3 regions of the Sphaerotilus microaerophilus genome follow, and region 3 is predicted to be linked to each of the others. Evidence: predicted binding sites of a transcription regulator. Region 3 holds the regulator's gene; each other region holds the start of a gene.
What was found. The regulator FNR, encoded in region 3, switches genes on or off when oxygen is low (the NO sensors DNR and NnrR bind a similar motif). The targets are predictions, from matches to a motif close to TTGATNNNNATCAA.

Region 1 (3,270 bases), 2.1 Mb from region 3:
GCGGTAGGCATCGTCGCGCTCGCACAGCCGGTCGACTTCGCGCGCCGAGCCCACCCCGTCGATGGTGGCCCATAGCCACAGTGCCACCAGGATCGCCGGATCGATGGCCGGCGCGCCCCCGCGCCCGTCCACCGACTTGATGCGCGCATACAGCGGCGCCAGGTCCAGCGACTGCACGAAGGCCCACACGGTGCGCGCCGCATGGTCATCTGCCAGTACCGAATCCAGATCGCACGCTCGCAATTCGACCTGATCGCGCTGTGCCGACATCACCCGCGCGGCGCGCGGTGCCTCTTGCCTGGGCTGCTGCGCAGCCACCTCGAGCAGCTCCCCTTCGCCGAACAGCCCCGTTTGGGCCTGTTGTTCTTCTTCCGGTCTTGTCGTCGCTGCGCTCATGCCCCGCTTAACGATTCAGACCCAACGTTCGTTCACACCTTCTGAGCCCCCCGGCCCGGCTGGGCCGTGCATCACTGCTCACAGCACCAACCTGGTGCGGTGCGGGCGCAGATTCGATGCAAAGCCTGCATGAAGCGGGCGACCCAGGCCGCCGCAAAGCCCCTAGAGTGCGCCGCTTGCACAGTGTGCGCACGGGTCGATCTGGCTGGTGAGCGCACCGACGTGTGTCCGCTCCCACCACCGAGGCCCGCCCGCATGAACACCCCCCACCCCCCCCTGCCCTCCTCCACGGCCACTCGCACCACGGCCAGCACGCCGCTGTCCTATGTGTCGTCGGAACCCCACTCGCCCTGGGGCACCTACCTGGCGCAGATCGACCGCGTCGAGCCCTACCTGGGCCGGCTGGCACGCTGGGCCGAATCGCTGCGCCGGCCCAAACGCAGCCTGATCGTCGATGTGCCCATCGAGATGGACGACGGCACGGTGCGCCACTTCGAGGGCTACCGCGTGCAGCACAGCCTCAGCCGCGGTCCCGGCAAGGGGGGAGTGCGCTACCACCCGGACGTCACGCTCGGCGAGGTGATGGCCCTGGCCGGTTGGATGACGATCAAGAACGCCGCCGTCAACCTGCCCTACGGCGGCGCAAAGGGTGGCATCCGCGTCGACCCGAAGCAGCTTTCCCTCAAGGAACTGGAGCGCCTGACGCGGCGCTACACCAGCGAGATCGGCATCATCATCGGCCCGCAGCAGGACATCCCGGCGCCCGACGTCAACACCAACGCCCAGGTCATGGCCTGGATGATGGACACCTACTCGATGAACATTGGCGCCACCGCGAGCGGCGTGGTGACCGGCAAGCCCATCGACCTGGGCGGCTCGCTCGGACGGGTCAAGGCCACCGGCCGCGGCGTGTTCGTCACCGGGCGGGAGGCGGCCCGCCGCGCCGGGCTGAACCTGGATGGCGCGCGCGTCGCGGTGCAGGGCTTCGGCAACGTCGGCTCGGCCGCGGCAGAGCTGTTTGCCGGCGCGGGGGCGAAGATCGTCGCCGTGCAGGACCACACCGGCACCATCGCCAACCCGGGCGGCCTGGACATGGCCGAGCTGATGCCGCAGGTGCGCCGGGAGGGCGGCGTCGGCGGCTTCGCGGGCTGCGAGCGCATCGCCGACGAGGATTTCTGGGGCATCGACTGCGACATCCTGATCCCCGCGGCCCTGGAAGGCCAGATCGACGTGCTGCGGGCCAACCGGCTGCGCGCCCGCCTCGTGCTGGAGGGCGCCAACGGCCCGACCCTGCCCGACGCCGACGACGTGCTGGCCGAGCGCGGCATCCTCGTGGTGCCCGACGTGATCTGCAATGCCGGCGGTGTCACGGTGTCCTACTTCGAGTGGGTGCAGGACTTCTCCAGCTTCTTCTGGACCGAGGACGAGATCAACGTGCGGCTGGACAAGATCATGGTCGAGGCCCTGCGTCGCATCTGGGACATGGCCGACCAGCACCGCATCCCGCTGCGCACCGCGGCCTTCGCCGTGGCCTGCGAGCGCATCCTGATGGCGCGCGAAATGCGGGGCCTCTACCCCTGAGCCGGTCCTGGCCGAACCGCGTTCCCGCTCCGCCCAGCTTGATGCCGAGCAAGCCAGGATGGACCCTGATTTGCTAGGCTCGCGGTTCCATATCGCCGGCCGCGGGCCGGTGTTTCCTTGCCTCGACGCGCCATGACCCTCCTCGCCTGGAACGACCAAATCGCCAACAACCATCCGCAGATGGACCAGACGCACCAGGAGTTCGTCGTGCTGCTCAACGAGCTGGAAGCGGCCCGGCTGGATGGTGCGCCGGATGTGCTGGCGCGCTATGACGCGTTGGTGGAGCACACCGTCGAGCACTTTGCACAGGAGGATCGCTGGATGGCCGCCACCGGTTTCACACCGGAGAACTGCCACAGCAACCAGCACAAGCAGGTGCTCGATCTGCTGCGCGAGGTGCGCCGCCGGGTGGTCGAAGAGGGCCAGGAGGAGCTGATCCCGCGCCTGCTGCCCGAGTTGGCACAGTGGTTCGAGCAGCATGCCCAGATGATGGATGCCGCCCTGGTGTTCCACATGGGCGAGGTGGGCTATGACGCGGCCAGCGGCCGCATCGACCGCCCGGTCCAGCCCGAGGCGGCCATCTCCGGCTGCGGCGGCAGCACCTGCGCCTGAAGCCGGACCTGATCCTGCGCCTGGCGTTCGCCAGGACGCGGGTCAGAACTGGTAGGCCAGCCGCATGCCGCCCCAGTGGCGGCCGGCCACGGTGATCGGGGCGGCGGCTTCCTTCATCAGCACATGCTTGCCACCGCCCATGTCGCGGCGGTAGGTCTGCAGCAGGAAGGGCCTCTGGTTGCGCGCCGACGCCAGCCCGGTGCGGTCGTCGAAGATGCGTCGGTAGCGGCTGTTGGCGGTGTCCCAGGCCAGGTCACCACGCTGCGGCTGGCAGTACTTGCGGTTGTGCGTGGCGATGTAGCCGTTGCGGTCGGCGGCGATGCAGAACGCGACCTTGGGGCTGAAGGCCAGCATCGCTTCCTGGATCGGCGGCAGCAACCGGTCGGTCAGCTGGGCGAAGCGGGTCAGGTGCTGCGCCGGGCGGGTGTTCGGGATCGGCCGGTAGGCCTCGTCGAACAGATCGGCCGCCGAGATGTCGCCACGTGCCAGCGCCTGTTCCAGCGCCGCGCCCACCTGGGCGGCCACGCGCTGCACGGCCTCGATGTAGGGCGTGTCGTCGGTGGCCACGTCACTGGCGGCCAGCTCGTCGATGAGCTGCTCGGACACCCGCAGGAAGCGGTCGCTGCAGGACATCGCGGTGTCCAGCCCGATCATCGCGGCCTGCATGTCCTGGCCGAGCCC
Region 2 (3,270 bases), 2.9 Mb from region 3:
GTGGTTGGTCAGCCCGCGCGGGCAGTCGGCGCTGTCGGCATGCACGGTCTCGACCTTGTTCGCCAGGCGGATCAGCTCGGGCAACTGGGCGCGGTGGCGTTCGTGGAAGCGCACCAGGATGTGGTCGATCAGCTCGCCCGCGCGGGCCTGGCGCCAGTCGCGCTCGCCGGCGGCCGGCTGGCGCTGCAGCTCGGCCAGTTCGGCCGCCACCGCCGCGGGATCCTCACCACGGCCCGCCGCCGCGGCGCGCAGGCTCTGGCGCCCGCCGCAGCAGAAGTCGAGGTGATGGCGGTGGAACACGGCCGTCGCGCCAGGGATGGCGCTCGCGAGGTCGCCCAGGGGACGGTCAAGCAGCAGTTCGGACATCGGTGGGTTCTCCAGGGTGAAGGGGCCGGGCACCGGTGGGCACCGCAGGCCTCAGCCACAGGCCACGCACTGCTCGCAGATCGTGCCACGCACGTCGCGGCGCAGGTGCGCGGCCCGCAGGGATTGAAAGGCCGGGCTGTTCCAGGCCTCCATGAAGGACAGCCGGGTGAGGTCACCCATGCTGAAACGCTGGTCGTGGTCGAAGCAGCAGGCACTGAGCCGGCCGTCGAAGGAAATGTGCCCCTCGGTGAAGATGCTCCAGCAGGGCAGCGGGTCACGCAGCGCAGCGGCCCGGCCGCGGTTGCCCTGCACGAAGCGCCACTCGTCGTTGTCGATCAGCGCCGCCTGGTTGTAGAGCGGCAGGGCGTAGACCTCGTCCAGGTACGGCCGCAGCGCGTCGATGTAGGCGTGGATGCGCTCGCCCTGCTCGCCGTCGTAGTCGATGTAGGAGCCGAACAGGCCGCAGCGGTGGCCACCTGCCTCGCGCAGCGCATGGGCCGCACGCACATGCTCGGCGATCTGCTCGAACAGGGGGCCCTTGACCCGCGCGATCGACTCGAACTGCGCCTGGTCCGCGTAGTTGAGCGAGAACTTCAGCGAGTCCAGCCCCGCGGCCATGCAGGCCTCGACCTTGTCGGGCGTGGACACCGAGCCGTTGGTGGTCAGGAAGACATAGTCGAAGCCGACCCGCTTGGCGCAGGCCACCGCCTCGGGCAGCCAGTCGCAGAGGAAGGATTCGCCCAGGTAGAACAGCCCCAGCTCCTCGACGCCGGCCGCGCGCATCTCGGGCAGGATGCGCTCGAAGAAGCCTCGGTCCATCTCCCCCACCTGGCGCAGGCGCTGGTTGTGGGCGCAGAACGAGCAGCGGAAGTTGCAGCGCCCCGTCAGCTCGATCTTCACCGAGCGCGGCGCAGGCGGTGTGGTGCTGCGCCAGGCCGGCGCGATCTCGGTGATGGCGTCGATGCGCGCGGTGATCGACGGCCGGATCGAGGGCCGGTTCGGTGACTGCAGCGTGGGCGGGAACGTGGGCGGGGACATGGGCGGCACTCCGGTCGGCGAGCGCCATTGTTCGGGCGATGTGCCCACGGTTTCCTTGAACTGTCACAAGGACGGGGTGGGCCCCGTCGCGGCGCTTGACCCGCGCCAAGCACTCCCGCACACAACTGGATTCAGTCTGCGGCCAGGCCGCCACGTCCCTTGCGCAGCGTCAACCCGTGCTCCAGGCACGCGGGCGCCGCATGCCGGCGATGCGGCAGGCCTGCGCCACATAGCCGTAGGGAAACAGCTCGAACAACCGCTGCCTCCCCTGTCCCGGATGGCGCTGCTCCAGCAGGCGCATCGCGTGGCGCGCATCGGCGATGACGCGGTGCTCCTCGTACCAGTCGCGCATGAAGCGCAGCACCTGCCAGTGCTCCTCCCCGAGCGCGATCCCCAGCTCGCTCGCCAGGGCCCGCGCCACCGGCTCGCTCCACGTATCGGGATCGACGAGGTAGCCCTCCTCGTCCCGGGCAGGCAGCGTCATCGCCTGCGCCTGGGTGGTTCCATCAGCCGCAGCATCGTCCATGTCCGTCTCCTCGTCAGGATGTGATCACCCCACAGGGTATCTTGGATGGCTCCGGAATGATCGCGCCAGCAGCGAGCCGGCTCAGTGCGAGGTGCCCTCCGAGCGGGTGATCTTGTTGAACACGTTGTACTTGCCCACCGGTTTGCTCATGGGCAGGCGCTTCACCTCCTTGAAGGTGGTGGCGTCATAGACGATCAGCGCGCCGTCCATTTCCCAGACGCTGGCCAGCGCGTAGCGGCCGTCCTTGGTGAACTCGATGTGCGCCAGCGTCCGGCCCGGCTCGCGCACGCTGGCCACCGGCTCCAGCGTCGTCTTGTCGATGATGGTGAGCGTGTCCCTGGCCGTGGGGCTCATCATCGAGTCGGTCCAGGCGAAGCGGCTCTTCTCGTGGCTGCGCATGAAGAAGCCGGGGCCCGGCGTTCGGATGGTCTTCACCGGCTTCCAGCTGTCCAGCTCGATCACGTCGATCGCACCGTCCTTCAGGTTCGGGCTCGCCATCACCCGCCGGCCCTGCCAGTCGAAGGTGATGCCCGAGCCCAGGTGCGGCATGCCGGCGATCGGCAGGCGGGCGATGGTGCGGCGCACGTCCAGGTTCACCACCTGCGCGTTCGGCTGGCCCTCGCCCTTGGGCCGCGTCGCGCCAAAGGCGTGGGTGTAGGCCTGGTCGAAGTAGAAGTCGTCCAGCGGCTCGTCCAGCCGCGAGCGCTTCACGCCGAACTGGCCCGGCTTGGGCACGCCCTCACCCATCTTGTAGTCGTGCACCAAGCCGTCGTAGAGCGGCTCGGCCTTCGGGTCGTAGCTGATCTCCCAGAGCTCCGGGATGTCCTTGAGCGCCACCACGAAGCTCTGCCGCGGTGTGGCGTCGTACACCGCCGACACCCGCGAGCTGGCCCGGCCGTCGGCCGTCGTCGCCGCGTAGGTCTTCACCAGCTTCAGGTCGGCATCGAACAGCGCCAGCGTGTGCGGAAAGTAGTTGGCCGCCATGATCCACTTGCCGTCGCCGCTCACCGCCACGTTGCGCATGTTCAGGCCGGCGCGCACCTCGGCCACCACGGTCAGGTTCCAGAGGTCGTACTTGGTGATCCAGCCGTCGCGCGAGCCGAAGTAGACGAAGCGCCCCTCCGGGCTGAACTTCGGCCCGCCGTGCAGCGCATAGCGGCTGGCGAAGCGGTGCATGCGCTCGAAGCGGTCGCCATCCAGCAGCGACACGTGGTGGTCGCCGCCCTCCACCACCACGAACAGGTTCATCGGGTCGGCCGACCACACCGGCTTGGCCGGCAAGTCCTTGGCGCCCGGGGTCTCGACACGCGAGGCGCGGATATCCGCGTCCGCCCAGGTCG
Region 3 (3,270 bases):
GCGCGGCAGCTTCACGCGCAGCACATGCCCGGGCGGGATCTGGCGCCGCTGGACGTAGCGCTCACCCACCTCGACCGAATACGGATCGTCCTGGTTGATCACCACGCCCAAGGTCTTCGAGGTGATGCGCCCGATCGCCCGGGGCACCCTCGTCCACCGCAACACCAGGGGTGCTGCCGAGGCCGCTGCAGCGGAGGCCGCAGGTGCCCGCTCCGTGGCGGGCGGCTCGGTGGCCTCGCCCGCATGAGCGGCCTGCCAGGCCGGCAGCAGCCCACTCGCCAGCGCAGCCAGAGCCGCCAGAGCCACCCGCCCCACCGGCCGGCACAGATATCCACACAGCCAGCTCGACCATCTTCTTTTCGCCATGCGAAAATCCATCATCGACTCAACATCCCCGACATGACGAAAAAGGAAGGCAGCACCCCGACCATCCAGGTCCTGGAGCGCATGTTCACCCTGCTGGATGTGCTGGCGGCACACCAGGACCCGGTGTCCCTGAAGCAGATCAGCGAGCATACCGGCCTGCACCCCTCGACTGCGCACCGGATCCTGAATGACTTGGCGGTGGGCCGCTTCGTGGATCGCCCCGAGGCGGGCAGCTACCGGCTGGGCATGCGCCTGCTGGAGCTGGGCAACCTGGTGAAGGCGCGGCTGGATGTGCGTGACGCCGCGCTCGGGCCGATGCGCGAGCTGCACAAGCTCACCCACCAGCCGGTGAACCTGTCGGTACGGCAGGGCGACGAGATCGTCTACATCGAGCGCACCTACTCCGAGCGCTCAGGCATGCAGGTCGTGCGCGCCGTGGGTGGCCGCGCACCACTGCACCTGACGTCGGTGGGCAAGCTCTTCCTGGCGCACGACGACCCGCAGCGCGTGCGCGCCTACGCCACCCGCACCGGCCTGGCCGGGCACACCCGCAACAGCATCACCGACCCGGCCTTGCTGGATCGCGAACTGGCCCGGGTGCGCCAGACCGACATCGCACGCGACAACGAGGAATTGGAACTCGGCGTGCGCTGCATGGCCGCCGCCATCTACGACGACCAGTCGCGCCTCATCGCCGGCCTGTCCATCTCCGCTCCCGCGGATCGCCTCGAAGAAGGCTGGATGGACCGCCTGCGCGAAACCGCCCGGCAGATCTCCGCCTCACTCGGCTACCGGGCGGAGTAACCCACCCGCTCGGTCAACACCCGTCTTTTCTTTTGCAAGCAGCGACCGCGGATCCGGTTCCGCCGGTCCGGTGGTTGCGCCCCCTTGAGGGGGAGCGGCGTGAGCCGCTGCGGGGGTGGGTCAACTCAAGCGCTGGTGCCGTTCACCACGCGCTGCAGCGCAGACTGCTCGATGATGCGGATGTCGCGCTGCTTCACCTCCAGGATGCCTTCCTCCTGGAATTTCGAGAAGGTTCGGCTGACCGTCTCCAGCTTCAGGCCGAGGTAGCTGCCGATCTCCTCGCGGGTCATGCGCAGCACCAGCGCCGAGGCGGAGAAGCCGCGCGCCTGCAGGCGCTGCGTCAGGTTCAGCAGGAAGGCCGCCAGGCGCTCCTCCGCGCGCATGCTGCCCAGCAGCAGCATCACGCCGTGGTCGCGCACGATCTCGCGGCTCATGATCTTGTGGAACTGGTGCTGCAGCAGCGTGAACTCGCGCGAGAGCGACTCCAGCTGGCCGTAGGGGATCATGCAGACCTGCGAGTCCTCCAGCGCCACGGCGTCACAGGAATGCCGGTCGGTGCTGATGCCATCCAGGCCGATCAACTCACCCGCCATCTGGAAGCCAGTGACCTGCTCGCGGCCGTCGGAGGCCGACACCACGGTCTTGAAGAAGCCGGTGCGCACCGCATAGAGCGCGGCAAAGGGGTCGCCGGCATGGAAGATACTTTCGCCCCGCTTCACGCTGCGCCGCGTGCTGACCATGTCATCGAGCGACAACATCTCGTCGTCTGTCAGCCCCACAGGCAGACACAGTTCGCGGAGGTTGCAGGCGGAACAGGCAACCTTCAGGGCTTCGAGCCGTGACGGCGGTGCGGTTTCTTGCGTCATGTCAGAGATTATCGCACCGAGGCTCGTGCGTAACGCACGCAGCGGACCCCGCGAGGCGGGACCGAGACAGATCAAATCGGGGTCTACCCCGACCCGTCGGCACGATGGTAGATTGAGTTATGTCAATATGGACGCCAGCCATCGGGGCACAGTGCACGAATGGAAGAAATGACCACGGTTGATATGGTGGAGGGCCAGAGTGCGCTCTCACGCCAAGAGGGCATGCCCGTACTCAGCGAAGACCTGCTGCGCCGCATGGACGTGCCCGGGCCGCGCTACACCTCCTACCCCACGGCGGACCGCTTCGTCGAGGCCTTCGGGCCCGACCAGTACGTGCAGGCGCTGACGCAGCGCGCCACCGGCGGCGTGGCTGGCGCGGGCGGCCCGCTGTCGCTCTACCTCCACATCCCCTTTTGCGAGTCGGTCTGCTACTACTGCGCCTGCAACAAGATCGTCACCCGTGACCACGGCCGCGCCGAGGCCTACCTGGCGGCGCTGACGCACGAGCTTGATCTGGTCACCAACGTGATCGGCCGCGAGCAGCCGGTGTCGCAATTGCACTTCGGCGGCGGCACGCCGACCTTCCTCAGCGACGCGGAGCTCTCCGGCCTGATGGCCACCCTGCGCAGCCGGGTGCAGTTGCTGCCCAAGGGCGAGTACTCGATCGAGATCGACCCGCGCACCGTCACGCACGACCGGCTGGCCCACCTCGCCGAACTGGGGTTCAACCGGTTGTCCTTCGGCGTACAGGACTTCGATGCTGACGTTCAGAAGGCCGTGCACCGCATCCAGCCGGCCGAGCAGGTGCATGCGCTGATGGCCTCGGCACGCTCACTGGGCTTCGACTCGATCAACGTCGACCTCATCTACGGCCTGCCAAAACAGACCCCCGAGAGCTTCCAGCGCACGGTGAGCGAAGTGGCTCGGCTGCGCCCGGACCGCATCGCCTTGTACGGCTACGCCCACCTGCCAGCACGCTTCAAGCCGCAGCGGCGCATCCCGATCGAGATCCTGCCCACCGGCGGCGACCGCATCGGCATGCTGTCGCAGGCCATCGCCGGCTTCATCGCCCACGGCTACCAGTACATCGGGATGGACCACTTCGCACTGCCGGAGGATCCGCTCGCGCAGGCCAAGCGCCAGGGCCGCCTGCACCGCAACTTCCAGGGCTACAGCACGCAGCCGGACTGCGATCTGGTGGCGCTGGGCGTGTCGGCGATCAGCCGGGTCGGCC

Region 1: a site for FNR is predicted at 2,016-2,029, ahead of NGK70_RS19715 (hemerythrin domain-containing protein). Genes of this name have one in related genera too.
Region 2: a site for FNR is predicted at 1,500-1,513, ahead of NGK70_RS23230 (radical SAM/SPASM domain-containing protein). Genes of this name have one in related genera too.

The regions. Positions count from the first base shown of each region.
Region 1 is NZ_AP025730.1:4,618,523-4,621,792, forward strand. It holds gene NGK70_RS19705 (IS1182 family transposase) at 1-273, opposite strand, end outside; gene NGK70_RS19710 (Glu/Leu/Phe/Val family dehydrogenase) at 652-1,977, shown strand; gene NGK70_RS19715 (hemerythrin domain-containing protein) at 2,110-2,589, shown strand; gene NGK70_RS19720 (methyl-accepting chemotaxis protein) at 2,632-3,270, opposite strand, start outside.
Region 2 is NZ_AP025730.1:5,400,734-5,404,003, forward strand. It holds gene ytfE (iron-sulfur cluster repair protein YtfE) at 1-366, opposite strand, end outside; gene NGK70_RS23230 (radical SAM/SPASM domain-containing protein) at 418-1,404, opposite strand; gene NGK70_RS23235 (TusE/DsrC/DsvC family sulfur relay protein) at 1,574-1,930, opposite strand; gene NGK70_RS23240 (nitrite reductase) at 2,012-3,270, opposite strand, start outside.
Region 3 is NZ_AP025730.1:2,474,633-2,477,902, reverse strand. It holds gene NGK70_RS10740 (TIGR03790 family protein) at 1-366, opposite strand, end outside; gene NGK70_RS10735 (IclR family transcriptional regulator) at 400-1,170, shown strand; gene fnr (fumarate/nitrate reduction transcriptional regulator Fnr) at 1,296-2,036, opposite strand; gene hemN (oxygen-independent coproporphyrinogen III oxidase) at 2,259-3,270, shown strand, end outside.